Duganella zoogloeoides: one gene and its partner. The protein of the gene in region 2 interacts with the protein of the main gene of each other region in a pairwise test. Links are inferred from orthologs where the notes say so. Each region holds a gene or a part of one and is shown on either strand. Other genes may lie near its edges. The genes, in order: cheA and SR858_RS00925.

Region 1 (16,956 bases), 3.7 Mb from region 2 along the record:
CCACCCATTCGTCGCCATCAGGCGTTTCCCAGTCGCGGTGGGGAACCCGCACCCAGTCCGGGTGCTGTTGTTCCCAGTGGCTTTGCCAGTGCGCGGGGCCAGAGTTCCACAGGCCGGCCAGTACCAATATCGCCATACATGCTCCCGATTAAGTGATCTATAGAAACACGATTCTACCTAAACATTGCCTTTCCAGCATCAAATCCAGCCAAAAAGCCCTGTAAGAAAATTTTTTTGAAATTTTTTCAAAAAAAATCAAAAAACCCCTAAAGTTCCCCCGAACGCTGCCGTTACCAGATTCAAGATGCGGGAAAAAGTAGGTAAAGACCCCATCGGGTTGCAGAAAGGTAGTCGAAAATAATTAAAAATTTTTTCGTGGAAACCCTAAAGTTCTCCAAGACGCTGCCGTAACCGGGTTAGATGTAGCAAAAAAGCGTCGCTCGCATGAAGTTTTTCGGTCTAGTTTCAGTACTTTTCCAGGACTTTTTTGAACACTGCCAGCCACCAAAAATCTACGCCGCAAGGGCGTAGAATCTCGATTCGCGAGTGTTTGTAAGACAAACACCGACGGATCGCGTTCGCTATTTCCCGACGGAAAATACGGAAGTACACCTCTACTCGTATTTTTGTTGCTCCCGCAGAATGTATCTCACTGGAAACGTAATTCCACAGTGAAATATACGAAGCACACGAACTACTGGGAGATGGAAATGACCGCAAACGATATGATGGCTGAGATTCGCGATGCTAACCTGAGCTACCTGATGCTCGCGCAGCAAATGATCCGCGCTGACAAAGTCACCGCGATCTTCCGTCTCGGCATCGCTGCCGAAATCGCCGAACTGATCGAAGGCATGAGCAATGCCCAGATCCTCAAACTGGCAGGCGGCAACATGATGCTGGCCCGCTTCCGCTTCGACGACAGCGCCATCCTGTCGATGCTGACCAACTATAATAAAGACCGCAACCTGGCGCAGTCGCACGCCGCCATCCTGATGGCCGGCCAGGCCGTTGAAGAAATCGCGTAATTCGCTTTATTACCTTATCTATCAGCAGCCGGGAGCCCAGATCATGACCAAGAAAAGCGTAGTCTCCGAAGCCCAGGAAATCCAGCTGGCAATCGAACTGATCCAACTGGGCGCACGCCTGCAGTTGCTGGAATCGGAAGTGTCGCTGTCGCGCGAGCGCCTGCTCAAGCTCTATAAAGAGCTGCGCGGTGTGTCGCCACCGAAAGGCATGCTGCCGTTTTCGACCGACTGGTTCCTGACCTGGCAGCCGAACATTCATTCCTCGCTGTTCATCAATATCCACCAGTTCCTGGTCACCCACGCTGGCGCTTCCGGCATCCAGGCCGTGATGAAGGCTTACCAGCTGTACCTCGAACAAATGCCGCCGGCCCCGGGCGAAGAGCCGCTGCTGTCGCTCACCCGCGCCTGGACCCTGGTGCGCTTCTTCAGCAGCAAGATGCTGGAAACCGCGCCGTGCAATAAATGCCAGGGCAAATTCGTGGTCAACGCCATGGACCTGCACGGCAGCTACGTCTGCGGCCTGTGTCACATGCCTTCCCGCGCCGGCAAGACCAAGGCCGCGCAAAAAGCGCGCGATGCCGAGCTGGCCGACGCCGACGCCTTGGCCGCCTGATCCGGCAGCCAGTCTTTACTGTCGTACCTGCTACTTGCCCAGCCCATCCTACCTCTCCCGACTGGTCCGCACGCCCGCCGTGCGGGCCTTGCTGGTCCAGTGCGGCGCCGCGCCGCTCACGCTGGCGCTGGTATACCTGCTGGCCTCGCTGCGCCTCCCCTGGTTTTATCCCGTTAATTATCTGACCGTCGCCGTCATCCACGGCCTGGTTGCGGCTGCCATTACCTGGCGCGTCGGACTGGCGCCGTGGTGGCGCGTGATCGAGTTCCTGTTTCCGCTGGCGGTGCTGGCAGCGCTGGCGCTGCAATTGCCGTCGTGGATCTTCCTGCTGGTGTTTGTGATCTTGCTGGGCTGGTACTGGTCCACCTTCCGTACCCAGGTGCCTTATTACCCGTCCAATCCCGCCGTGTGGGATGCGGTGCGTCAGCAGTTGCCGCCGCCATCGACCAGCGGCAAGCCGCTGCGCGTGATCGATATCGGCAGCGGTCTCGGTGGTTTTGTGTTGTACCTGGCCAGGGTGCGGCCCGATATCGAGGTGGTCGGTATCGAGCTGGCGCCGTTTCCCTGGTTGTATAGCTGGCTGCGCGCGCGGCTATCTGGCAGCCGGGCCCGGTTTATCCGGGGCGATTACGAACAACTCGATTTCGGCCAGTTCAACCTGGTGTTTGCCTACCTGTCGCCGGCCGTGATGGGGGCATTGTGGCGCAAGGCCGAGGCGGAAATGTGTCCTGGTGACACTTTAATAAGCTATGAGTTTGCAATTGAGGGCCGCATGCCCGAACTCGTCATTCACACCACAAACGGGTCAACTCCCCTCTATAAATGGTGCTTTTAAGCATCATTAGGCGTTATTCGCTTGCCCGGGGGCACTCAGACACGCTATTGTAGTTCTACACGTAAATTTTATGAAATCGGGCCGCCGCAAGTTAATGTTTTGGCCCTTTTTCTTTTTCGGGAGTCTTACTTGTTTGTCATCATCGGTTATGTAGTCATCATGGTCGGCGTCTTTGGCGGTTACGCCATGGCGGGCGGGCACCTGGCTGCGCTGTTCCAGCCGCTCGAACTGGTGATGATCGGCGGCGGCGCTTTTGGCGCCTTCATTGCCGGTAACAATGCCAAGACCATCAAGGCGACCATGGGCGCCTTGCCCAAGCTGCTCAAGGGGTCGCGCTTCAATAAAGACCTGTACATGGAGCTCATGTCGCTGATGTTCGACGTGCTGTCCAAGGTCCGCAAAGAGGGCCTGATGTCGATCGAAGGCGATATCGACAGCCCCGAACAAAGCCCTGTCTTCTCCAAGTACCCGAGCGTACTGGCCGACCATCACATCGTCGAATTCATCACCGACTATCTGCGCCTGATGGTGTCCGGGAATATGGATGCGTTCCAGATCGAAAACCTGATGGACAACGAGATCGATACCCACCACCACGAGGGCGCCGCACCGGCCCACGCGATTGCCCGCCTCGGCGACGGCATGCCGGCTTTCGGTATCGTGGCGGCGGTGATGGGCGTGGTCCACACGATGGAAAACGTCGGCTTGCCGCCGGCCGAGCTGGGCATCCTGATCGCCCACGCACTGGTTGGTACCTTCCTCGGTATCTTGCTCGCGTACGGCTTCGTGGCGCCGCTGGCCAGCCTGCACGAACAAAAGCTGGAAGAAGAAACCAAGATGTACCAGTGCGTCAAAGTCATCCTGTTGGCCAGCCTGAACGGCTATGCGCCGGCGCTGGCCGTGGAGTTCGGCCGCAAGGTGCTGTACTCGACCGAGCGGCCGTCGTTCAGCGAGCTGGAAGACCACATCAAGAAATCGAAATCGAAGTGATGAATTTTCTGATGCTGGTCCAATTAAGGAACTGCCATGGCTGAAGAAGGCTTACGGCCCATTATTGTCAAACGGATCAAGAAGCACGGCGGCGGTCATCACGGCGGCGCGTGGAAGATCGCCTATGCCGACTTCGTGACGGCAATGATGGCGTTCTTCCTCTTGATGTGGCTGCTCGGCTCCACCACCAAGGGCGACCTGAACGGCATCTCCGAATATTTCAAGACGCCATTGAAGGTGGCGATGCAGGGCGGCTCGGGCAGCGGCGACAGCAGCTCGGTGATCCAGGGCGGCGGCACCGACCTGACCCGCAAGACCGGCCAGGTCAAGGCCAGCGACAATCCGACCGAACAGAAAACCTACAACCTCAACGCGGCCAAGAAGGCGCTCGAGGCCGAGGAAAAAGAGCGCCTGAAAAACCTCAAGCAAAAGATCGAGCAAAAGATCGACGCCAACCCGGTGCTGACCAAGTTCAAGAACCAGCTGCTGCTCGATATCACCAGCGAAGGTTTGCGGATCCAGATCGTCGATGAACAGAACCGGCCGATGTTCAATTCGGCGCGCGCCGAGCTGCAACCGTATTTCAAGGAAATCCTGCACGAGATCGGCTTCGTGCTGAACGACGTGCCGAACCGCATCGGCCTGACCGGCCACACCGATTCCACGCCGTACATGAGCGAGACCGGTTACAGCAACTGGGAATTGTCTGCCGACCGCGCGAACGCCTCGCGCCGCGAGCTGATCGTCGGCGGCATGGCCGATGCGAAAGTGCTGCGCGTGGTAGGGCTCGCTTCTGCCGCCAACCTCGACAAGGCCGATCCGTTCAACCCGATCAACCGCCGCATCAGTATCCTGGTGATGAACAAGCGCACCGAGGAAAGCGTGATCCGCGATGGTGGCCGCCAGATCGAGGTGGGCGCGGAGGAGGGCACGGTCGAGGAGGCGCCGGCAGCGCCGCCTTCGGGGCCGCCGGTGCGCAAGTAACGCCAAAGTAACGCCAACGTAGCGACAACGCAGCAAGCAGTAATCACGAGACTTATATGACGAGAAAAAAAATCCTGGGGTCGCATGTCAAACGCCTGATGTCGGGCGTGTCCGACCACGGGCGCAAGCATCTGACCGAGGTCGAGACCGACCTGATCCAGACCCGGCTGCTGCTGGAGGAAGCGATCGACAAGCTCTCCTTCAACTTCATGGCCATCCACCAGGCGGTGGCGGGTGAACAGCCCACCATCCAGAAGCTGCTCGACGGCGCCGACATCACGGCCGAGCAGCGCACCCAGCTGGAAGCGCTGCCCAGCCAGGTGGGCGGTTACGTGAACGCGGCCGTGGTCAGCCTGCAATTCCAGGACATGACCAGCCAGTTGATCGACCGTACCCTGAAACGGGTGACCGGCCTGCGCGAGTTTCTCGGCACGCTGGGCGAACATGGCGCCGAGATGGTGCCCGAGAGCGATAACGAACAGATCGTCGAATTGCTCGGCAAGGTGAGCATGGCGCTGGCCATCCAGAGCCTGGAATTGCGCAGCGTGCTGCGCAAGGCCGTACACCAGCAACACATGGAGAGCGGCGACATCGAACTGTTCTAAGGGCCCCCGGCCCGGAACACCGCCGATACGATAGCAACAAGCCGGAGCTCCGGCAACACACAGTGAGAACCAAGATGGCCAAGACAATACTTGCAGTTGATGATTCCAGTTCCCAGCGCCAGATGGTGGCCTTCAGCCTGAAGGCGGCCGGCTACGACGTGGTCGAAGCCGTGGACGGCATGGACGGCCTGGAAAAAGCCAAGCTGCAACAGGTCGACATGGTGTTGACCGACCAGAATATGCCGCGCATGGACGGCCTGGAACTGATCAAGATGCTGCGCCAGCTGCCCAGCTACGCCAAGACCCCGATCCTGATGCTGACCACGGAGTCGTCGGACGAAATGAAAAACAAGGGCCGCGCTGCCGGCGCCAATGGCTGGCTGGTCAAGCCGTTCGATCCGCAGCGGCTCAACGAGGTGGTGAAGAAAGTCATCGGCTGATCGGGCGCATGCAATGATGCTGAGCGAACTTTACGGAGTATCACCATGACCATCGATATAAGCCAGTTTTTCCAGGTCTTTTTCGATGAGGCCGAGGAACTGCTGGCACAAATGGAAAGGTTGTTGCTGGCCGTCGATATCGATGCCCCCGACGCCGAGGATCTCAACGCCATCTTCCGCACCGCCCACTCGGTCAAGGGCGGCGCCTCCACGTTCGGCGTGACCGACATGACGGAAGTGACGCACATCCTGGAGACCCTGCTCGACCGTATCCGCAAGGGCGAAATGGCGCTCACGTCCGAACACGTCGATGCCTTCCTGGCCGCCAAGGACATCCTCAAGATGCAGCTGGACGGCCATCGCCACGGCAGCGAAGTGGACCAGGACGCGGTCGGCAACATCCGCATGGTGCTGCATTCACTGACGGAAAACGTGCCGGTGGCGGCGCTGGCCCACGTGGTCGTGCCGTCGTTCGGCAGCGCCGAGGTCAAGGTGGTCGATCACAGCGGCGGCCGCCGCTACCGCCTGGAGTTGCCGGTAATGGACCACCGCGAGGTGACCGCGCTCGGCGCCGAGCTCGGTTTGATGGGGCACGTCTCCATCACGCCGCTCGACAAGGACCGCAACGCCATGGTGGTGACCACCCACGAGAGCCTCGACGATATCATCGCCATCTGCTCGTTCGTGCTCAACCCCGAAGACATGACCGTCACCGAGTTGCCGGCGCTCGACGCCGCCCAGCAGCAGCTGGAAGACGCGGCCCGCAACAAGGTCGAGAGCGAGCTCGGCTACGGCTTCTTCGACGCCGTGCCGCTGCACCCGGACAGCGCAACCGCTGTCGGCGGCGGCAGTGCCGGCGAAGGCTACGGCTTCTTCCAGCCGCTCGAAGAAATTCGCGCCAATGCCCAGGCTGCCAGCGACGACGCGCGCGGCTACGGTTTCTTCCAGCCACTGGAACAGATCCGCGCCGCTGCCGGCATCGTCAGCGACCCGGCGCAGGTGCTCGAGGACGAGAAAAAGGCCGCGAAGAAGGAAGAGAAGGAAAAAGAAAAGGCGGCCCACGGTCCGGGCGCGGAATCGTCGTCGATCCGTGTGTCGATCGAAAAAGTGGACCAGCTGATCAACCTGGTGGGCGAACTGGTGATCACGCAGGCCATGATCGAGCAGCGCGTCGATACGCTCGACCCGATGAAGCACGAGCGCCTGCTCAACAGTGTCAGCCAGCTGACCCGCAATACCCGCGATTTGCAGGAAGCGGTGATGTCGATCCGCATGATGCCGATGGACTTCGTGTTCTCGCGCTTCCCGCGCATGGTGCGCGACCTGGCCGCCAAGCTCGGCAAGAAAGTCGATTTCATCACCAACGGCGCCGCCACCGAACTCGATAAAGGCTTGATCGAACGGATCGTCGATCCGCTGACGCACCTGGTGCGCAACTCGATCGATCACGGCATCGAAATGCCGGACGTGCGCCGCGCCGCCGGCAAGAGCGATGCGGGCCGGCTGTTCCTGTCGGCGTCGCACCAGGGCGGCAACATCATCATTGAAGTGTCTGACGACGGTGGCGGCTTGAACCGTGAAAAAATCCTGGCCAAGGCCGCGCAAAACGGCTTGGCCGTGAGCGACAGCATGAGCGATGCCGAGGTGTGGCAGCTGATCTTCGCGCCCGGTTTTTCCACCGCCGAAACCGTCACCGATGTGTCGGGACGCGGCGTGGGCATGGACGTAGTCAAACGCAACATCACCGCCATGGGCGGCGTGGTCGATATCCGTTCGGCCAAGGGATTCGGTACCACGATCTCGATTTCGCTGCCGCTGACGCTGGCGATTTTGGACGGCATGTCGATCAAGGTGGGCGAGGAGGTGTACATCCTGCCGCTGGGCTTTGTGATCGAATCTCTGCAGCCGACGCCGGAAGATGTCAAGGAAATCAGCGGCAAGGGCCGCGTGATCAAGGTGCGCGGCGAGTATCTGCCGCTGGTGCCGCTGTACCAGATGTTCGATATCGTGCCGCGCTTTACCAACCCCAGCGAGGGCATCGTGGTCATCATCGAGACCGAGGGCCGCAAGGCCGGGCTGTTCATCGACGACCTGGTGGGCCAGCAGCAGGTGGTGGTCAAGAACCTGGAATCGAATTACCGCAAGGTGGCCGGCATTTCCGGCGCCACCATTTTGGGCGACGGCGGCGTCTCCCTGATTCTCGACGTTGCCGCCCTGATACGCTCGTCGCGCCAGCTGGCCGACGAACAGATTTTTTCGTAGAGAGGAATTACCATGTCCGACGCATTGACCACAGGCGCCAACGAGATCGCCGGCCACGAATACCTGGCGTTCAAGCTGGGTACCGAAGAATACGGTATCGACATTCTGAAAGTGCAGGAAATCCGTGGCTACGAGGCGGTCACCCGCATCGCCAACGCGCCCGAGTTCATCAAGGGCGTGATCAACCTGCGCGGCATCATCATCCCGGTGGTGGACATGCGCATCAAGTTCAACCTGGGCGAGCCGATCTACGACCAGTTCACCGTGGTGATCATTTTGAACATCAACGGCCGCATCGTCGGCATGGTGGTTGATTCGGTGTCCGACGTGACCACCCTGACGCCGGAGCAAGTCAAGCCGGCGCCCGAGATGGGCACGGCGTTCAGCTCCGACTACATGATCGGTCTCGGCACCATCGACGAGCGCATGCTGATTTTGGTAAATATCGACAAATTGATGTTGAGCCCCGACATGGGCTTGATGGAACAAGTGGCGGCCTAAACCCAGCCCCAAAGCGGTACGCGTCCCTGCCCGCGGCGCTCCCCACAGAGGGCGCGCCAGAAGAATACTTATCACCACCGCGTGGACGTCTCCGGTGGCGCAAACCAACGCAGCACACGGGGGAACAGAGATGAATTTACGCGATGTAACGATCGGTACGCGCCTGCGTATCGGCTTTGGGGGCATTTTGGCCATCCTGGTGGCCATGGTCTTGCTGACCAACTACCTGAACTACAACAACAGCAAACGCCTGGAAGACGGCCTCACCGTCGCCAGCGCCAAGAGCTTGCAAGCGAGCACCATGAAAAGCGCGATGCTCGAGACCGGCATCGCCATGCGCAATATCGGCCTGCAATCGGACGTCAGCCTGATGCAGAAGGAAGAGCAAAAGGTCAAGGACCAGCGCGCGCTGTACGAGAAAGCACTGAACGACCTGAAAGCGCTGGGCTTGTCCAGCGAAGAGCAGGCCGTGCTGGCCGAGATCAGCAAGCTCGACGGCCAAACCGATAGCGCCTTCAAGGAAGCGCTGGCGCAAATCCTGGCATTCAACACCGAAGGCGCGGCCAAGATCCTGTCGGGCCGCATCGACCCGCTGAACCAGCAGACGCTGGGCCAGATCAACAAGCTGGTCAACCTGCAACTGGCCAGCTCGAACGACGTGATCGGCAGTTCGGAAGGCGCCGTGCGCTCGCTGATGTACCTGCTGTTCGGCCTGGGCGCCGTGGCCGTCGCCCTGGGCGTGGTGTGCGCGGTGGTGATCACCCGCTCGATCACGGTGCCGCTGGCCGGCGCGGTGGTGGTGGCGCAGCGTGTCGCTTCCGGGGAACTGAGCTCGGAAGTGGTGGTCGTGGGCCGCGACGAAACCAGCGAACTGCTGCAAGCACTGCACGACATGAACCACAGCCTGGCCACCACGGTGGGCGAGGTGCGCGCCGGTTCCGAACTGATTACGACTGCCGCGCATGAAATTGCCGCCGGCAATGCCGACCTGTCGGCCCGTACCGAGACGCAGGCGAGCTCGCTCGAAGAAACCGCGTCGTCGATGGAAGAGCTGACTTCGACCGTCAAGCAGAACGCCGACAACGCGCGCCAGGCCAACCAGCTGGCGGTCTCGGCATCGTCGGTGGCGGAAAAGGGCGGCAACGTCGTCTCGCAAGTGGTCTCCACCATGGGCTCGATCAAGGAAAGCTCGAGCCGCATCGTGGACATCATCGGCGTGATCGACGGCATCGCCTTCCAGACCAACATCCTGGCCTTGAATGCCGCCGTGGAAGCTGCCCGTGCCGGCGAACAGGGCCGCGGCTTTGCAGTGGTGGCGTCCGAAGTGCGCAACCTGGCGCAGCGCTCCGCTGGCGCCGCGCGCGAGATCAAGGAACTGATCAGTGACTCGGTGGACAAGGTCGATGCCGGCAGCCGCCTCGTCGATGAAGCGGGGCAGACCATGGAGCTGGTGGTGACGTCGATCCGGCAAGTGGCCGACATCATGGGAGAGATCACCGCCGCCACCCAGGAACAAAGCCACGGCATCGAGGAAGTCAACCAGGCCATCACCCAGATGGACGAGATGACCCAGCAAAATGCCGCGCTGGTGGAAGAGGCGGCCGCTGCCGCCGAGAGCATGCAGGAGCAGGCCGAGATCCTGGCGCGCGCCGTCAGCATCTTCAAGCTCGCTGATAATGGTGGCCGCCGTGCCGCCTACGCTCCGGCTGCTGCACCGCGCGCCGTCCCGGTTGCCGCTGCCAGCAAGCCGGCTGCCAAACCGGCGGCCCGCCTGGCTGGCGCTGCTGCCCCCAAGCCGGCCGCCAGGCCTGCGGCGGAGGAAGCGGCCCCCAAGGCCGCACCAAAAAGCACACCGAAACCCATCGCCAAGCCCCAGGCTGACGAGTGGGAAGAGTTTTAAAGCTAGCATCAATGCAACATCAAGGACACACCATGCCGCACAGTAAAGACACCGTTAAAGAGTTCGATTTCAATGCCCGGGACTTCGAGCGTGTGCGCGGCCTCATTTATAAACGCGCCGGTATTTCGCTGGCCGACAGCAAGCAGGAAATGGTGTACAGCCGCCTGGCCCGCCGTTTGCGCGCCACCGGCATCGCCTCGTTCGCCCGTTACCTGGACGACCTCGAAGCGGGCCGCCTGGGCGAGGAGTGGGAAGCGTTCACCAATGCGCTCACCACCAACCTGACGTCGTTCTTCCGCGAGGCGCACCACTTCCCGCTGCTGGCCGATCACGTCAAGGGCAAGCGCGAGACGTTGAACATCTGGTGCTCGGCCGCGTCCACCGGCGAGGAGCCGTATTCGATCGCCATGACCGTGTGCGAAGCGTTCAATACGCTCACGCCCAACTGCCACATCATCGCCACCGACATCGACACCAATGTGCTGGCCCACGCCGCCAACGGCGTCTACACGATGGACCGGCTCGACAAGATGAGCCCGGAACGCAGCCGGCGCTTTTTCTTGAAGGGCAAGGGCGAGCGCGAAGGGCAGGCCCGCGTGCGCCAGGAATTGCGCAACATGATCACCTTCAAGCCTTTGAACCTGCTGGCCGACAGCTGGCCGGTGAGCGGCCAGTTCGACGTGATCTTCTGCCGCAACGTGATGATTTATTTTGACAAGGACACCCAGCGCAAGATCCTCTCGCGCTTCGTGCCCCTGATGAAGCCCGATGCGCTGCTGTTCGCCGGCCACTCCGAGAATTTCCTGTACGTCTCCGACGCGCTCAAGCTGCGCGGCAAGACGGTGTACGAGCTCGACGACAAACACCGGACCGCCGCCAAGGCGCCGGCCCGACCCTAGAGAGCTGCCATGGACCTCGAACAATTTGCCACGAATCTGTACTACGACCGCACCTTCGACTGCGAAGCGGCCAAGATCCTGCCGGGAGAATACTATTTCACCAACAAGGACATGCTGATCGTGACCGTGCTGGGCTCGTGCGTGTCGGCCTGCATCCGCGACCGTACCACCGGTCTTGGCGGCATGAACCACTTCATGCTGCCCGATGGCGGCGGCGACGGCAGCCCGGTGTCGGCCTCGGCGCGCTACGGTACGTACGCGATGGAAATCCTGATCAACGATTTGCTCAAGGCCGGCGCCAAGCGCGAAAACCTGGAAGCGAAAGTGTTCGGCGGCGGCGCCGTGCTGAAAGGCTTTACGGCCATCAACGTGGGCGAGCGCAATGCGGCGTTCGTGCTCAGCTTCCTCAAGACCGAGCGCATCCGCGTGGTGGCCGAGGACCTGAACGACATCCACCCGCGCAAGGTGTATTTCTTCCCGCGCACCGGCAAGGTGCTGGTGAAAAAACTGATGCAGACCCATAACGATACGCTGGTCAAGCGCGAAGTGGAATACGCGAGCCGCCTGAAGAAAGCGCCGGTGGGTGGCGAAATCGATTTGTTTTAATGTGTAGAAAGCAACCGTATGAAGATCAAAGTTCTCATCGTCGATGACTCCGCGCTGATCCGCAGTGTCATGAGCGAGATCATCAATAGTCAACCCGACATGGAGGTGGTGGCGACGGCACCCGATCCGCTGGTCGCGCGCGAATTGATCAAGCAGCACAACCCGGACGTGCTCACGCTCGACGTCGAGATGCCGAAAATGGACGGCCTCGACTTCCTGGAAAAGCTGATGCGCCTGCGGCCGATGCCAGTCGTGATGGTGTCGTCGCTGACCGAGCGCGGCTCCGAGATCACCATGCGCGCGCTGGAACTGGGCGCGGTCGATTTCGTCACCAAGCCGAAAATCTCGATCCAGGCTGGCATGCGCGAATACACCGACCTCATCTCCGACAAGATCCGCGCTGCCGCCAAGGCCCGCGTGCGCGCCCGCACCTTGCCGCAACCGGGCGCCGCTGCACAGGGCAGCACGCCGTTGTCGGCGCTGCGCAATCCGCTGTTGTCGTCGGAAAAGCTGATTATCGTCGGCGCTTCCACCGGCGGCACCGAGGCAATCCGTGAATTCCTGATGCAGATGCCGTCGGACTGCCCCGGCATCCTGATCACCCAGCACATGCCCGAAGGCTTTACCCGCTCGTTCGCCAAGCGGCTCGACTCGCTGTGCAAGATCTCGGTGCAGGAAGCGCAGGGCAACGAACGCGTGCTGCCCGGCCACGCCTACATTGCGCCCGGCCACTCGCACCTGTACCTGACCCGCAGTGGCGCCAACTACATGACCAGGATCGACCAGGCCGAGCCGGTCAATCGCCACCGGCCGTCGGTGGACGTCTTGTTCCGCTCGGCAGCGCAGGCGGCCGGCAAAAACGCGGTGGGCGTGATCCTGACCGGCATGGGCAAGGATGGCGCAGCCGGCATGCTGGAGATGAAGAATGCCGGAGCGTATAATTTCGCCCAGGACGAGGCCAGTTGCGTGGTGTTCGGCATGCCGCGCGAAGCGATCGCGATCGGCGCTGCGCACGAGGTAGGCGCCCTGACGGCGCTGCCCGGCATGGTGCTGGGTTACCTGGCGCAGCACGGCATGCGCGCATTGCGGGTGTAAAAGGCGTAATTGTGGTTGCAGTGACGTTTTACTGCGACTTTGTTCGCCTTGGAGCAACGAAAATGCTATCCTACAACTTGCTTGGAGTTTGTAGGCAATATTAACAACCGCGTAAAGAAACAACGGAGTAATTCATGGCTGATCCAAAGATGAAATTTTTAGTTGTTGACGATTTTTCGACGATGCGTCGCATCGTCCGAAATCTGTTAAAAGAACTGGGTTATGCCAATGTCGATGAGGCGGAAGACGGCGTCATGGCGCTGGCCAAGCTGCGCGCCGAGTCGTTCGACTTCGTCGTCTCGGACTGGAACATGCCAAACATGGACGGCCTGACGATGTTGCAAAACATTCGTGCCGACCCCGCACTGGCCAAGCTGCCGGTACTGATGGTGACTGCCGAAGCCAAGAAGGAAAACATCATCGCTGCCGCGCAAGCTGGCGCCAATGGTTACGTGGTCAAGCCGTTCACCGCCGCCACCCTGGACGAAAAGCTGAACAAGATTTTCGAAAAGCTGGGCGCGTAATACCTTAGTGGTCGGGCCTGGCCCGGCTACGCTCGACAGCCTGCCCACGGACGGCCATGCACCACACTCATTTCCTGGTTCGCGAGCCGTTGCTCGACCCGCAGCAGCGGGTGGTCGGGTATGAGTTGACCTGGAAGCAGCCTGTGCAGGCCAGCGGCGTTTCTGCTGCGCCGGTCGTTGCCCTCGAGTCCCTGCTGAACTTTGTCGCCAGCCACGTGATCGGTGGCGAAGACGGCGAGACCTGGCTCCTGCTCGATAAAATCCTGTTCCTCGAAGCCGTGCCCGAGATGCTCTCGGCCGATGCGCTGCATCGCATGCCGCCCGCGCGCACGGTGCTCTCCTTGCCCGCCGCCACGCTGGCCAATCCCGATACCTTGCAAGCCGTGCACGCGCTGCGCGCCGGTGGCGTGGGCATCTTGCTGCGCAACTTTGCCCGCGCCCCGGCCGGACTGCGCCTGGCCTCGCTGGCCTCGTTCGTGGAAGTACGCTTCAGTGGCGCCAACGTGGCCACCCAGGCGCGCGCGTATGCGGCGCTCAAGCAGTCGGGACTGACCATGGTGGCGCGCCCGGTCAGCAACTGGGCCGACTTCGACGCCTGCGCCGCACTGGGCCTGAATGCCTTTGTCGGCAAGCTGCACCTGACACCGCGTCCGGGCAACACCGCACGGGGCCTCAATCCGGCCCAGGCCATCATCCTGCAACTGATGCAGATGGTCAAAGAAAACGCCGACCTGGCCCAGATTGAAGCTGCACTCAAGCGCGACCCCACGCTGTCGTACAAGCTGCTGCGGTTTATCAATTCAGCCGGCTTCGGCGCCGGGCGCGAGGTGCAGTCGATGCGCCAGGCCCTGACCTTGCTCGGCTATTCGCCGCTGCATCGCTGGTTGACGTTATTGCTGGCAACGGCCAGTACCACCGGTTACTCGCCGGTGCTGCTGGAAACCGCCGTGGTGCGCGGCCGCCTGGCCGAACTGCTGGCGCGCGACACGCTGGGCAAGAGCGAGGCCGAACAGGTCTTCGTGGCAGGCATGTTCTCGCTGCTGGACCGCTTGCTGGGGATGACGATGGCGGAAGTGCTGGAGACCATCCAGCTGCCCGAGGGGGTAGTGGAAGCGTTGCTGACCCGCAGCGGGCGCTACGGGCCGTACCTGGCGCTGGCCGAGGCGTGCGAGCTGAACTCGGACCTGGTGGCAGCGCTGGCGATCGCGCTCAAGCTGCACCCGGAGGAAATCAACCAGGCCCATTTGCAGGCGCTGGCATGGGCGCAGCAGATGGCGGTCTGAGACCGCCATCTGCAGGATTAAATTTCCAGGTTGTCGATCAGTCGGGTAGTGCCCAGCTTGGCTGCCGCCAGCACCACCAGCGGCGCGCCTTGCGCCAGGTCGCCCGCCGACGGCGGCTGCAAATCGATGCGTTTGCGGATCGACACATAATCGGGCTGCCAGCCGCGCTGCGCCAGGTTTTCCATCGCCTTGTGCTCGACCTGGAATACGTCCAGGTGGCCGGCGCGAATTTCTTCGGCCACGAAGTTCAGCGTCTGGTACAGCGCCGGCGCCTCGGCCCGCTCGTTTTCCGACAAATACATATTGCGCGACGACAGCGCCAGGCCGTCTTCGGCGCGATAGGTTTCGGCGCCGATGATCTCGGTCGGCAGCGCGAACTGGCGGCTCATATTACGCACCATCATCAGCTGCTGGTAATCCTTCTTGCCGAACACGGCCACCTTGGGCTGCACGCACGAGAACAGTTTCAGCACGATGGTGGTGACGCCGGTGAAGAAGCCGGGGCGGAACTCGCCTTCGAGCGTATTGCCCAGGTCGGCCGGTGGATTGACGCGGAATTCCTGTGGCTCCGGGTACAAATCCTTTTCGGTCGGCGCGAACAGCACATAGACGCCTTCCTTCTCCAGTTTTTCCACGTCGGCCTGGAAAGTGCGCGGATACTTGTCGAAGTCTTCGTTGGGGCCGAACTGCAGGCGGTTGACGAAGATGGACGCGACCACTGGATCGCCATGCTTGCGCGCCAGGCGCATCAGGGACAGGTGGCCCTCGTGCAGATTGCCCATGGTGGGAACAAAGGCGGTACGCAGTTGACCGCTGAGCTGGTCGCGCAATTCTTCAATGGTGGTGATGATTTTCATGGGTCATTTCGGTAAACAATTCAGGCCGGCGCATACGCCAGCCGGACATAGATCGGTGCGAACGGTTCGGCCTGGGTGATCTCGATCAGCGTCTCCTTGGCCAGCTCGAGCAGGGCGACGAAGTTGACCACCACGACCGGCACGCCGCCGGCCACGTCGAACAGGTCCGCGAACTCGACAAAGCGGGTCGATTGCAGCCGGCGCAGGATGCCCGTCATGTGCTCGCGCACGGACAGTTCTTCGCGGCTGATCTTGTGGTGTTGCGTGAGCCGCGCGCGCTTCATCACGTCGAGCCAGGCTTGCTGCAAATCCAGTGGCGCCACGTCGGGCAGCACGGTCACCAGGCTTTGCTCGATATGAATCTGGGTGCGCACGAAGTCGCGGTCGAGCTGCGGCAGCGTATTGAGATCGTAGGCGGCCAGCTTGATCTGCTCGTAGTCGAGCAGGCGCCGCACCAGTTCCGCGCGCGGATCGTCCGCTTCGATGTCGAGGTCGGTCTGTCGCTGCGGTAGCAGCATGCGCGACTTGATTTCGATCAGCATGGCCGCCATCAGCAGGTACTCGGCCGCCAGTTCCAGGTTGGACTTGCGGATCTGGTCCACGTACTTCAGGTATTGCAGCGTGAGCTGCGCCATCGGTATGTCGAGGATATTGAAATTCTGCTTGCGAATCAGGTACAACAGCAAGTCCAGCGGGCCTTCGAATGCATCGAGAAATACCTCGAGCGCATCGGGCGGAATGTACAGGTCATTGGGCAGCGTGAGCAGAGGTTCGCCGTACAGGCGCGCAAAACCGGACACATCGGCCGTTAGGGCCGCTGTGCCTGCCTCAGCCGCCGTGGCCGGTGCTGGTTCCGCTGCTGATTCTGGCAACATGCCTGCCGCCTTGAAGCGATCAGAGCTTGTTCTGGTAGACGTAGGCTTGCTGCTTGACGGCCGACTTCAGCTGGCGCTCCTGCTCGTCGAGCGAGATCGGCGGACGGTCCCACAGCAGGGCGCGGCCCTGTTGCTGACCAGCTTCGATCGCCGGATTCTTCGCTTTCAACTCTTTGATGAACAGCGTGTGGTCGGATTCGTACATCGAATGTTGTTTAGAGAGTTTCATATCGTCCGTATGAGTGGATTAGCAATGGCTATTTTACCGCGCCACAGCGTCCCGGGGCGAATTTGATTACCGGCGCTGCGATCATTGGCGCCTGAATGCAAAAAGCCGCGCCGGTTGCCCGGGGCGGCTTTGCAAGACCGGGATGCCGCGGTTTAGCGCACCATTGGACGGACATTCGGAAGGGCGCAATCGGCTTTTGCCAGGCGATTGTCGTGCTTGCCTGCGTGGGCAGCGGTTTGTGCTGGCGGCGTGGCGACGGCAGCGTCAACGCAGTTCACATCCTTGGTGTACTGGGCGCTGGCCATTTTGGCGTCCTGGCGGGTCTGGTAGCGTTGTTGCGGATCGGTCTGGGTGGCCGCGTGGCTCGGCAGGGTCGGGTGCAGTTCACCGGTGGTGGACGCGGCTTGCAGCGAGGTGGTGCTGATCGGCG
Region 2 (11,695 bases):
AATGTGAACGTTGCACATCAGGAGAAATCACTTGAAGAAAATTAGTATTGTGCTGGTCGTCGCGGCCCCGCTGTTAATGCTGGCAGCTTGCAAAAGCGAGAAACCGCCTGAAGTGGTTCAAACCGTGGAATGGTACAAGGCCAACAAGACTGAACGCGCTGAGGTTTTGGCCAAGTGCAAATCCAATCCCGGTGAGCTCGCTGCTACGCCAAACTGTGTCAACGCCACGCGCGCCGACACGTCCACCACCTGGAGCGCAAGAGGTGGCGGTATTGCCCCAGTTAAACCACTGACGGCAGACGACATCAACAAAAAATAGCGTTAATCAAGGAATGGCGAGAAAGCATGCCACTGACGCTTTCTCGCCAGTACTCGAGACAGCGTTGAGCAGACGTCGGCCCGGCTTCCGGCACGTCTTCAAAGCGGGCGAGTTTATCGCCTGTCCGGCGTGGTTGCGCGGTCCAGTTCATTGAGCCACGAGATTGCCTGTTCCCGGTTCGACCCGCACATTTCTTCCGATGGCTGCAGCCCACCGCAGAACCCCGGCCGCTCGGGGCGGCCGAAGATCAGGCAGCGCTGGTCGTCGCCCAGCTGCACGCAGCGCACTCCAGCCGGCTTGCCATTTGGCATGCCGGGAATCGGGCTGGTAATGGAGGGCGCGGTGCAGCAGGCGCCGCAGTGCGGGCGGCAGGCGAATGCCGGGCGCGCGTTGGCCGGGAGGATCAGGGTGCTCATAGGGCCGGTATTTTACCGCGCTTCTGCGGCGATGTCCCCGGCGGCTACCCACGCGGCCACCCGCTGCGCCACCCATTCGCCATCGTCGAGCGGGAGGTCGTGGCCGGCGTTGGGATGGATGCGGTGCTCGGCCCGCCACGCTTGCGCCAGGTGCTGCGAGCAGCGCGGATCGACCAACTGGTCGCCGGTCGAGGACAGCACCAGCAGCGGCAGGGCGGGGCGTGCGGCCGGTGCACGGAAGCGCGCTGCCGCCACCAGCTGGCGCAGCGCGTTGCGGCGGCTGACCGGGAATTCGTGCTGGTAGCCGAGCCAGCGCCGCAGCAGGCCCTCGCGTTCGGCATTGTCGCCATGGCGGCTGGTCAGGCGCAGGATCAGCCGTTCCTGGGCCTCCACGCTGCCGTCCGCCAGCATGTGCACGATGGCGCCATAGTTGCGCCAGCGCAGGCGCTGGTGGAAGCAGCTGAACGGCCGCATGCTGGTGTTGATCAGCACCGCGCGGTCGATCTCGTGCGGATAGCGGCTGGCCCATTCCACCGCCACCATGCCCCCCAGCGACAACGCCAGCAGCGAGTAGGGTGCCCGTACCCCGCGTGCGCGCAGCTCGGCGCGGCACGCTTCCACCATCGCCGCCACCGAAGTCGGGCTGATGGCGGCGTGATGGACGCCGTTGCCGGGCAAATCCGGGGTGATGATGGTGGCGCCCGGCAGCGCCCGCGCCAGTTGGCCGGGGAAGCGGCCCCAGTGGCGCTGTTCGCGTATCAGGCCGCGCAGCAGGATCCAGGTGAGCATCGGATTACGCTCCGTACCAGTGCGTCAGCGAACGCCGCCGCTGCTGCTTGCGCGCCATCCCTTCCGGCACCCAGCGGCCGTGGCTGTTGACGGCCCGCATCAGGAAATCGAACCAGATCAGGTGGCGGCGCAGCACCCGTTGCAGCCGGTGCGCGGCGGTGGGATTGAACATGGCCACGCGGTCGAACAGCTGGCGCGGGTTCTTCTTGACCCACAGCCACGACCCCATCTCCAGCGTGAGCGGTAAAAAAGTGCGCTCGGTGTAGCTGGTGCCGTTCAGGTACAGGTAATCCCACAGGTCGCCGTGGGTGCGGTACTGGCGGCTCTGCGGCTCGAACACGTAGTTGTGGTTGGGATAACTCTCGCTGAACAGTTCTTCGAGCGCGCCAATGTCGGCCAGGTGGGCGATTGGCGCGGCCGTGTGCGCATGGGGAAACCAGATGCGGTCGCGCAGGCCGAAGCCCGAGTGGCAATCGAGCGCCATGCTGAACTGGCGGGTGAGCAGTTCGCGCTCGACCACGTCGCACACGGCCAGGCTTTCCGGTTCCATCGGCGCGCCGGCAGGGCCGCGGTACCAGGGCAGGTGGTGGCTGTAGCGCTGGCCGCCCAGCATGAACGGCACCCGGTCTACGGCCGACAGTGGCGCATTGCGCATCAGATCGACGCCCTGCGGATTGCAGCGCGTGGCCTGCCACATGCCGCCGGGGTTCACCAGCGGCATGAAGACCAGGCGCATCGATTCGAGCTGCTGGTGCAGTGTGCTGTCCCAGCGCAGCCGCGCCAGGATGCTTTCCATGAACGACAGGATGACCTGGGTGCCGATGCGCTCGAGGCCGTGGATGCCGCCGAAGAATCCGAGTGCCGGCACATCCAGGCTGGGATTGCCCAGCGCGATCGAATACACGGGAAAGTCGCGCCCGTCCATGGAGACGGTGCAATGGGTGTCCACCTGCATATGCTTGCCGCCCGCGTCGATCAGGCGTTTCAGGGTGATCAGTTCTGGCAGATTCTTCTCGGGCATGTGCAGGGACACTGGAAGCGGGGACCAACAAGTGTAGCTGAAATTGATTTCGCGCCAGCGCTGCGCACGCTTGGCTTGAGGCAGATACAGGAGAGTGCAGTTCGCCCCTACTACGCTGGACCTTCTTTGCGATTTGGAAATTTACCTAGGAGATACCATGAAACCGAGCATCTTTTTCAGGATGGCCGTGATACTTGGCCTGTTAGCGGCATCGCACGGGGCAAGCGCGTCGTCGCTGCTGCGCGATTTGTCCGGCAATCTCTCTATCGGTACGCTGTCGATCGTGGCGTCTCCGGTTGTCTCGGCGGTAGGCTCCGCGCAAGGTGGCGCCGCGCTCTCGGCCGGACCGGTGATCTTGGTCAGTGGCGCTTCGTTGGTCGTCAGCGGCTTGGTGCACAACGAAAATATGTCCGAGATATTTTTGACGGCGGTCGGATCGGCTGGCCAGTATTCGGTCACTCTCGGCGCTCAGGCCGTCAATGCAGTGGGCCTGGCCGTCGGCGCCATGGTCGAGGTGGTAAGCGAAAGCAGCGGCACTATTTTAGTAACATCCGGAAAAGTACTGGCCTTCATCCCGAATGCCTTGGGTGAAGCGTTGTTGTCACAACAACGGCTGGCAGCTCCATGAGCGCGCGACGCCATGCGGCTTTGCTGGCGATGGTGCTGTGGGCGGTCTGCGCCATGCCGGCCCATGCCGGCCGCGCGTGTGAAGAACAAGCGATGAGTTTCGAAGCTTTGCGCGACGGGCTGGCAACGGGGGCGCGCTTGCAGGCCGCATTGAATGCCACCGGCAGCGACGTGGCGCTGATCGCGCGCCAGGGACAAGACCTGTCCGCCTACGGGCTGAAATACTCGCATGCGGGCCTGGCGTATCGTGCCGGACCCGGGCAGCCATGGCGGGTGTATGAATTGCTCAACGAATGCGGCACCGCAGCGTCTGGCCTGTGGGTCGATGGGTTGGCCAATTTCTTTCTCGAGGGGCCCTTTAGCTACGACGCGTTGATCCTGGTCCCCCCGGCCGCAGCTGCCGAGCGCCTGACACTGGCCTTGCGCGATACGGTGCAACTGCAACGCTTGCACCAGCCGCATTACAGCATGGTGGCTTACCCGTTTGCCACCACCTACCAGAACTCCAACCAGTGGATACTGGAAGTGCTGGCGCATGCTGCGGCCGACCAGGGGCGGGTCGCAACCCGGCAGGAAGCGCAGCAGTGGTTGCAGGCAGCTGGTTACCGCCCCAGCGAAATGCGTATCGGTGCCCTCAAGCGGCTAGGCGGGCGCATGTTCAAGGCCAATGTTGCGTTCGATGACCATCCGAATAACTTGCGCTATGCTGGCCGCATCAATACCGTGACCGTCGATTCGATCAGCGAGTTTCTACGCAGGCAACAAGGCTGGACCATGCAGGAAGTGAAAAAGTAACTTGACGAAATCGTTTACCTTCCATAGCCTTCCTGGTGGAGACTTCAATTCACAATTAAAAAAGGGTAAACGATGACACACGTTTCAAGCCGCCTGGCGATGCTGCTGACCGCCATCCTGGCCTCCGGGGCCGTCCATGCCGCCACGGCGCTCGACATCCAGCCTGGCGGATCTTTCCGCAACACGGACAACAAGAACCTCAAGGATACGAGCGAAGGCACGTACCCGGTTCCCTACAAAAAGCCTACCGCCGCCGAGATCACCGGCGCACTCGACCGCGTGCGCGGCTACGTGGACAGCATCACCCCCACCCGCATCATCGACAAGGCCACCGGCAAGCCGGTCACCGACCTGAAAAAACCTGTCGCTGGCGCCGTGTTCGAGCCGTCGTCCAACGATTTCGGCCTGATGGTCTACGAGATGGGCGTGATTCACTCGGGCCTGATCAAGGCTGCCGAAGTGACCGGCGACAAGCGCTACACCGACATGACGCGCCGCCACTTCCAGTTCTTCAAGGACAGCAAGCCGTACTTCCGCGCCCAGGAAGACCAGTTCAAGCTGGGCCGTGCCAACAGCTTCACCCGTTTCCTGCAGCCGATGTCGCTCGACGACAGCGGCTCGATGTGCGCGGCGCTGGTGCGCGCGCGCTTCGCCAAGGTCGGTCCCGACCTCAAGGACATGATCGACACCTGCAGCGGCTACGTGCAAAAGCAGCAGTACCGCCTGGCCGACGGCACGTTCGCGCGCAAGCGTCCGCAAGCGTCGTCGCTGTGGGCCGATGACATGTACATGGGCATTCCGGCGCTGGCCGAGATGGGCCACCTGACCGGCGACAAAGCCTGGTTCGACGATGCCGCCTCGAACGTGCTGACCATGGCCGAGCACCTGTACAACAAGCAGAACAACCTGTTTACCCACGGCTGGAACGCCAACAACCCGGACGCGCCGCGCTTCTACTGGGCGCGCGCCAACGGCTGGGCAGTGCTGGCCATGAGCGACCTGCTCGACGTGCTGCCGAAAGACCATCCGTCATACAACAAGGTGCTGGCGCAACTGCGCGCCAGCCTGCACGGCATCGCCGAAACCCAGTCCGGCACCGGTCTGTGGCACCAGATGCTCGACCGTAACGACTCGTACCTGGAAACTTCGGCCACCGCCATCTTTGTGTACGTGTTTGCCCATGCGATCAACGAAGGCTGGATCAGCCCGACCACCTACGGCTCCATTGCCCAGGCTGGCTGGGTAGGCCTGAGCACGCGCATCAACGCCAAGGGTCAAGTCGAGGGCACTTGCGTAGGCACCACGTTCGCCAGCGACCACATCTACTACTACAACCGTCCGACCAGCGTCGATGCCATGCACGGCTACGGTCCGGTGTTGCTGGCGGGTGCAGAAATGCTGCGCATGCTGAAAAATCCCGAGATCGACATCCAGCACAAGCTGCGCACGTACCACTACGTGCCACGCGAGCACGGCAAGGCCATCAGCGATCACTGATAGCCTCGATGTCTGATAAGGCGCCGCTGCGAGCGGCGCCTTTTTTTAACCGCGGTACAGCGGGTGGGACGCCACGTGCACCGTGACCTTGTGGTTGATCATGCCGCTTGGCGCGATCTTGGACAGGTCGAAGCGGGCTTCATCGCGCAGCGTCTGGAAGTGCCAGGTGAAGCTTTGGCCGTTGACGCGAAACTCCACGGTCTCGCCGTTGTTCACGTTGACCGCCCGGGTTTTTTCCGTGATCACCACGTGGCGCTCGGCGGCGGTGGCTGGCGCCATGGTGCCGTACGGGGCAGCCTTGGTACCGGCGGCGTGGGCGCCGCCAGCCAGCAGTGCTGCGGCCAGGCCCGTTGCCAGGGTGGTTGCGAGAGCGGCTTTGCGGAAGGTCTTGAACATGATGAAATCCTTTGAGTGGTAGAGCAGGGGTTCCTGCGGTCGTTGCCGGCATACGTTCGATTTGCTGCCGACAGAACACAGTATGGATGCGCCGTCCACGCCTAAAATCTGCCGCTCGGGGTGTACGGCATATGCCGGTCGGCATATTTCGCTGGTGGCATCCGAGGCGTGCCTCTAGCAGAGCGCAAGGCGCTTCGCTATAGTGGCTGCCAAGCCCATCCTTACCGAAGGAATTACCGATGCATCCCGAAAAAATGACCGGCCTGGAATTGCTGCAGGCAGCGATAGACGGCAAGTTTCCCCGCCCACCGATGTCCGACACCATGCCGATGGAAATCACCGAGGCCAAGGCCGGCTACATTCTCGGCACCGCGCGCGCCGACGAGCGCCACATCAACGTGATGGGCGGCATCCACGGCGGCTTTGCCGCCACCATCCTCGACTCGGCCACCGGCTGCGCCGTGCACTCGATGCTGGAAGCGGGCGTGGGCTACGGCACCACCGACCTCAGCGTCAAAATGTTCCGCCCGGTACCCAAGGGCGAAACCTTGATCGTCGAAGGCAAGATCATCAACCTCTCGCGCAGCCTCGGCGTGTCCGAAGGCACGCTCAAGACTGCCGACGGCAAGCTGCTGGCCCACGCCACCGCCACCTGTTTTATTTTGCGCCGCGACTGACCATGTTGAACCTGACCCGGCAATTCTTCCGCGCCGCCGGCCTGGCCGCGCTGGTCGCTTCCAGCAGTGCCTGGGCCGCCGTGGCCGTCGGCGCCGATGACGCCAACTTGCAATACACGGGCCGCATCGACTTCGCCGACAAGGCGGCGCCGGTGATCTCGTGGCCCGGCACCAGCATCGAAGGCAACTTCACCGGCAGCAGCCTGGCGGTCACGCTCGATGACCAATACGGCAAGAACTGGTTCAACGTTTTTATTGACGGCAAGCTCGATAAACCGGTGATCATCAGCGCCGCCAAGGGCGGCAAGACTTACCCGGTGGCGACCGGCTTGCCGGCCGGTCCGCACCGCTTCCTGATTACCAAGCGTACCGAGGGTGAGGAGGGCGCGACCGTGTTCCGTGGCCTGGAACTGGCCGACGGCGCCAGGTTGCTGGCGCCGCCCCCGCGCAAGGCGCGCCGCATCGCCTTTTTTGGCGACTCGATCACCAGCGGCATGGGCAACGAGGCGCCCGACGACGGCCCCGATCACGAACTCAAGGACAAGAACAACTTCATGGCGTACGACGCCATCACCGCGCGCGCGCTCGACGCGGAAATGCACGTGGTGTCGCAAAGCGGCATCGGCGTGATGATCAGCTGGTTCCCGTTCATCATGCCGCAGTTTTACGACCAGTTGAGCGCGGTGGGCAACAACGACAGCCGCTGGGATTTCAGCCAGTGGACGCCGGACGTGGTGGTGATCAACCTGTTCCAGAACGACAAATGGCTGATCGACCGCGAGCAGCGGCTCAAGCCAATCCCGACCGACGCGCAGCGCATCGCCGCCTACAAGGATTTGGTGAAAAAGATCCGCGCCGAGTATCCGCGCGCCTACATCATCTGCGCACTGGGCAGCATGGACGCGGTGAGCCCGGGCAGCAAGTGGCCCGGCTACGTGAGCAGCGCGGTGGCGCAACTACGCGCCGAGCAGGATGAACGCATCGACACGCTGTTTTTCGACTACACGGGCTACGACAAACACCCGCGCGTGAAACACCACCAGGCCAATGCCGCCAAGCTGACGGCGTTTGTCCGCCAAAAAATGGGTTGGTAACTTCGGGGTCAGTGCCGACATTCGGACACGAACTGAGCCCTATAGCGGTTGGGCCCGTGTCCAAATGTCGGCACTGACCCTAATGCCGTTACTAATGCCGTTAAGTTAAGCTCCGCATAGCCGTCGTACCCGCGCAGGCGGGTACCCAAGTTCTGCAAAATCCCCGGAAACGCCTGCCAAATTGGGTCCCCGCCTGCGCAGGGACGACATTTTTAAGCAAACAAAATTAAGACTTTTCGCTTAACTTAACGGCATTAGGCACTGACCCTGAACTTTAAAATTCTTCCCAGTCGCCGTCGCTGCTGGCGGCGGGTTTGGTGCGGGCGGGTTTGTCGGCCAGTTTTAATGCTGGCGATTTGGCCGCTGGCCTGGCTGCCGGTTTGGTAATCGCAGGGCGGGTGGCTGGGGCTGCTGCTTTGGCTGCTGCCGGACGCGATGCTGTTGACGCGCGAGCCGGGCTGCCAGCCACCTGGAACACACTCACCATCTCGGCCAGTTTGACTGCCTGCTCCTGCATCGCTTGCGAAGCGGCGGCGGCTTGTTCCACCAGTGCGGCATTTTGCTGGGTGACCGTGTCCATCTCGGCCACGGCGGTGTTGATCTGCTCGATGCCCAGTTCCTGCTCGCGGCCGGCCGAGCTGATCTCGCCCATGATCTGCGTGACGCGGCGCACGCTGCTGACGATTTCCGTCATGGTGGTGCCCGCTTCGTTCACCAGCGCGCTGCCGGTGCCCACTTTTTCCACCGAATCGGTAATGAGCTGCTTGATGTCCTTGGCGGCGCTGGCCGAGCGGTGCGCCAGGTTGCGCACTTCGGTGGCCACTACCGCGAAGCCACGGCCCTGCTCGCCGGCGCGGGCCGCTTCCACGGCCGCGTTCAGCGCCAGGATGTTGGTCTGGAAGGCGATGCCGTCGATCACGCCGATGATGTCGGCGATCTTGTCCGACGATTCGGTGATTGAGGCCATGGTATCGACCACGCGCGCGACCAGCTCGCCCCCCTTGACGGCGATGTCCGAGGCGGAACCGACCAGCTGGTTGGCCTGGCGGGCGTTGTCCGAATTTTGTTTGACGGTCGAGGTCAGTTCCTCCAGCGATGACGCGGTTTCCTCCAGGCTTGCGGCCTGCTGTTCGGTGCGGCGCGACAGGTCCATATTGCCGGCGGCGATTTCATTGCTGGCAGTGGCGATGGCGTCGCTGCCGTCGCGCACGCTGCGCACGGTGTCGGCCAGGCGGTCCTGCATCTGGTGCAGGCCGGTCATCAGCGCGCCCATTTCATCCTGGCGGCCGAGGTCGATGGTATTGGCCAGGTTGCCGTCGGCAATGGCGTTGAAGTGCTTCAATGCTTCGCCCAGCGGGTTCATCACGGCGCGCAGCAGCATGAGCGACGACACCAGCGCCACGACCAGGCCCAGCACGATGGCAACGATGGCGAAGGTCATGTTGCGGTTGTAGGCGGCCTGGCTGGCCTCGTATTGCCTGGCAGTCGATTCGAGCTGGTACACGGACAGCTTTTCGGCGCTGTCGGTGTACAGGCGGAACAGGCGGGTCACTTCGCTGAGCATCAGGCGGTCAATTTCCGGCTGGTTCTTCTCGCGCAGCGCCTTGAATGCCTGCTGGATGCCGTCCTTGATCAGCGCGGTGCGCGCGGCGCCGGTCTGGTCGGCCAGCGCTTTTTCACCGTCGCCGAAAGGCAGTGCGGTATAGCGCGCCCAGGCTTTGTCGCTGGCGTCGAGGAAGCCTTGCGAGCGGGCCAGCGTTTCTTCAGCATTGGCCGCGTCCGGCTTGAGCGCCACGCGGTCGATCGACAGGCGCGCGCGGTCGATCTGGATCTGGGTGTCGGCAATGGCCTTCATCGACACCATGGAATTTTCGTAGACGTCCTTGAGTACGCCGTTGGTGGTGTGCAGCGCCGAGATGCCGCGCACGCCAATAAAGATCATCAAGGCGCCGAGCAGCAGCATGGTCCCGATCAGGCGGGTGCGGATAGTGAGGTTTGAAAACATGGTGTGTTCCATTCGAGAAGTGTCGCAAGGCCAAAATACGGTCAACGTAAGCAGGATTGCAATGTCAACAGCGGCAACGGACCAGGGGACGTGGCGGCCGGTTGCGGAAAATCGGTCTCTACGCTGTGCGCCGGGATGGCGGTGGGCAGCGATGCGGCAGGGGAATGGGCCACATGGAGGGTTCGGTCACTGCGGCGGGGATAAGGCCGTAGACTTGCATGCGCGTAGTCTGAAAGACCGGCAGTGTGACAGCGAACGCCGCCAGTCTAGCTGATTAATTTCTGGTGGGCAAATGAAACAAATTGAATTGCAGATGATTTTGCGACACTTCAGCGCGGCCGCGCCGGATTGCCGACCACGGTCACGCCGGGTGCAACGTCGCGCGTGACCACGCTGCCGGCGCCGATCAGGGCATCGTCGCCGATGGTCACGCCCGGCATGATCAGCGCGCCGGCACCGATCCAGACATTCTTGCCGATCTTGATCGGCCGCCCGAACTCCAGCCCTTGGGCGCGCAGCGCCGGTTCGCGCGGATGGTCGGCGGTGAGGATTTGCACGCCGGGCCCGATCTGCGTGCCGTCGCCGATTTCCACCTGTACCACGTCGAGAATGACGCAGTTGAAATTCATGAACACGCCGTCGCCGAGCGTGATGTTGTAGCCGTAGTCGAGGTGGAACGGCGGACGCACCACGCAGTGCTTGCCGACGGCGCCCAAGCCTTCGTGCAGCAGTTCAGCATGTTGTTGCGGTGTCAGGCCGATGCTGCGGTTGTAGCGCTCCATCCAGTGGCGGGCGGCAGCCTGGTCGGCCTGCAGTTCGTCATCGACGGCAGTGTAAAACTCGCCGGCCAGCATTTTCTGTTTTTCGGTTTTGGTATTGGGCATCGTCAGCATTTCCTTTGGCAAGAGTGTGGATTTTGCCATAGTTGTCAGCAGGGCCAGGCACCGCACCTTGACGTCCCCCGGCCTTGCGCTTATATTAATGACTTACAAGTAAGTAACAGTCAGGCAAGAGTCGATCCCCCATGCAAGCCCCTCAAGACAACAAGCCCCGCTGGGAGCGGCGCAAGGATGCGCGCCCGCAGGAATTGCTGGCCGCTGCCCTCGACCAGTTCGTCGAACGTGGTTATGCCGCCACCCGGCTGGAAGACGTGGCCAAGCGCGCCGGCGTGTCCAAGGGCACGCTTTACCTGTATTTCACCAACAAGGAAGAGCTGTTCAAGGCCGTGGTGCGTGGCACCATTGTCGAAGTTATCGGCGAGGCCGAGCAGGATGCCGCCGGTTTCGAAGGCCACAGCGCCGCGCTGATGCGCGAGCTGCTGATGCGCTGGTGGAACCAGTGCTGCTCCAGCCAACTGGCCGGGATCACCAAGCTGATGTTCGCCGAAGGTAACAACTTTCCGGAACTGGCGCATTTTTACAACGAAGAAGTGGTGGCGCGCGGTACCGGACTGATCCGCAGCGTGCTGGTGCGCGGCATTGATCGCGGCGAGTTTCGCGCCGTCGATCCCGACGTCATGACGCCGGTGCTGGTGGCGCCGGTGATGATGCTCATGATGTGGACCCAGTCCTTCATGCCCGCCTGCGAGATGCCACCGATCGATCCGCACGCCTATATGGACCTGTTTATCACCACCAACCTGGCCGGCCTGGCCGCCCCCGCGCAGTGAGCCGGCGCCGCAGCGTTACGCCCCTGCGCGGCCAGCTTGCCGTTTCCGCCGGTTCAACCCCCTCAAATTGCAGCCTGTCGCAATTTCCCGCGATCCGACCGTCATATCGTTAATATGTCCCCCGATGTCAGTTCAACGATAAAATGACGGATTATTTAATCCCGACCGAGTCTTAAGATGAATATTGAACAAGTCCGCTTCAACATGATCGAACAGCAAATCCGCCCTTGGGACGTCCTCGACACCGAAGTGCTGGACCTGCTGCACGTGGTCAAGCGCGAGAATTTCGTGCCTGTCGCCCACAAGGCGCTGGCCTTTGCCGATACCGAAATTCCACTGCCAGGCGGCGAGAACATGTTGTTCCCGAAGATCGAAGCGCGCCTGCTGCAA

What was found.
Region 1: the proteins of SR858_RS00925 (region 2) and cheA interact in binary tests that used the Escherichia coli proteins (3 or more experiments, as listed by UniProt). The link is inferred for Duganella zoogloeoides from one-to-one orthologs.

The regions. Positions count from the first base shown.
Region 1 is NZ_CP140152.1:3,891,969-3,908,924, reverse strand. Bases 5,203-8,148 are described here. They hold cheA (chemotaxis protein CheA), read left to right. Parts: upstream 5,203-5,540; coding sequence 5,541-7,757; downstream 7,758-8,148. Other genes in these bases: SR858_RS17205 (chemotaxis protein CheW), read left to right, coding at 7,770-8,148; SR858_RS17215 (response regulator), read left to right, coding at 5,203-5,495. Outside these bases: SR858_RS17250 (RBBP9/YdeN family alpha/beta hydrolase), read right to left, coding at 1-136; flagellar transcriptional regulator FlhD, read left to right, coding at 711-1,028; flagellar transcriptional regulator FlhC, read left to right, coding at 1,072-1,641; SR858_RS17235 (class I SAM-dependent methyltransferase), read left to right, coding at 1,676-2,476; flagellar motor stator protein MotA, read left to right, coding at 2,606-3,466; flagellar motor protein MotB, read left to right, coding at 3,503-4,450; SR858_RS17220 (hypothetical protein), read left to right, coding at 4,507-5,055; more of SR858_RS17215, read left to right, coding at 5,130-5,202; more of SR858_RS17205, read left to right, coding at 8,149-8,258; SR858_RS17200 (methyl-accepting chemotaxis protein), read left to right, coding at 8,389-10,158; SR858_RS17195 (CheR family methyltransferase), read left to right, coding at 10,191-11,057; chemoreceptor glutamine deamidase CheD, read left to right, coding at 11,067-11,663; SR858_RS17185 (protein-glutamate methylesterase/protein-glutamine glutaminase), read left to right, coding at 11,682-12,758; chemotaxis response regulator CheY, read left to right, coding at 12,893-13,282; SR858_RS17175 (EAL and HDOD domain-containing protein), read left to right, coding at 13,339-14,565; panC (pantoate--beta-alanine ligase), read right to left, coding at 14,583-15,422; and 3 more genes. UniProt on the Escherichia coli protein: Involved in the transmission of sensory signals from the chemoreceptors to the flagellar motors. CheA is autophosphorylated; it can transfer its phosphate group to either CheB or CheY.
Region 2 is NZ_CP140152.1:191,009-202,703, forward strand. The notes cover bases 7,272-10,262. They hold SR858_RS00925 (methyl-accepting chemotaxis protein), read right to left. Parts: upstream 9,637-10,262; coding sequence 7,906-9,636; downstream 7,272-7,905. Other genes in these bases: SR858_RS00920 (GDSL-type esterase/lipase family protein), read left to right, coding at 7,272-7,631; SR858_RS00930 (sugar O-acetyltransferase), read right to left, coding at 9,966-10,262. Outside these bases: SR858_RS00875 (EexN family lipoprotein), read left to right, coding at 32-319; SR858_RS00880 (YkgJ family cysteine cluster protein), read right to left, coding at 433-735; SR858_RS00885 (alpha/beta fold hydrolase), read right to left, coding at 748-1,524; SR858_RS00890 (M14 family zinc carboxypeptidase), read right to left, coding at 1,529-2,545; SR858_RS00895 (hypothetical protein), read left to right, coding at 2,703-3,173; SR858_RS00900 (DUF2145 domain-containing protein), read left to right, coding at 3,170-3,967; SR858_RS00905 (glycoside hydrolase family 88/105 protein), read left to right, coding at 4,040-5,464; SR858_RS00910 (CzcE family metal-binding protein), read right to left, coding at 5,510-5,860; SR858_RS00915 (PaaI family thioesterase), read left to right, coding at 6,100-6,537; more of SR858_RS00920, read left to right, coding at 6,540-7,271; more of SR858_RS00930, read right to left, coding at 10,263-10,529; SR858_RS00935 (TetR/AcrR family transcriptional regulator), read left to right, coding at 10,661-11,305; SR858_RS00940 (protein-L-isoaspartate O-methyltransferase family protein), read left to right, coding at 11,483-11,695. UniProt on the Escherichia coli protein: Receptor for the attractant L-aspartate and related amino and dicarboxylic acids. Tar also mediates taxis to the attractant maltose via an interaction with the periplasmic maltose binding protein. Tar mediates taxis away from the repellents cobalt and nickel.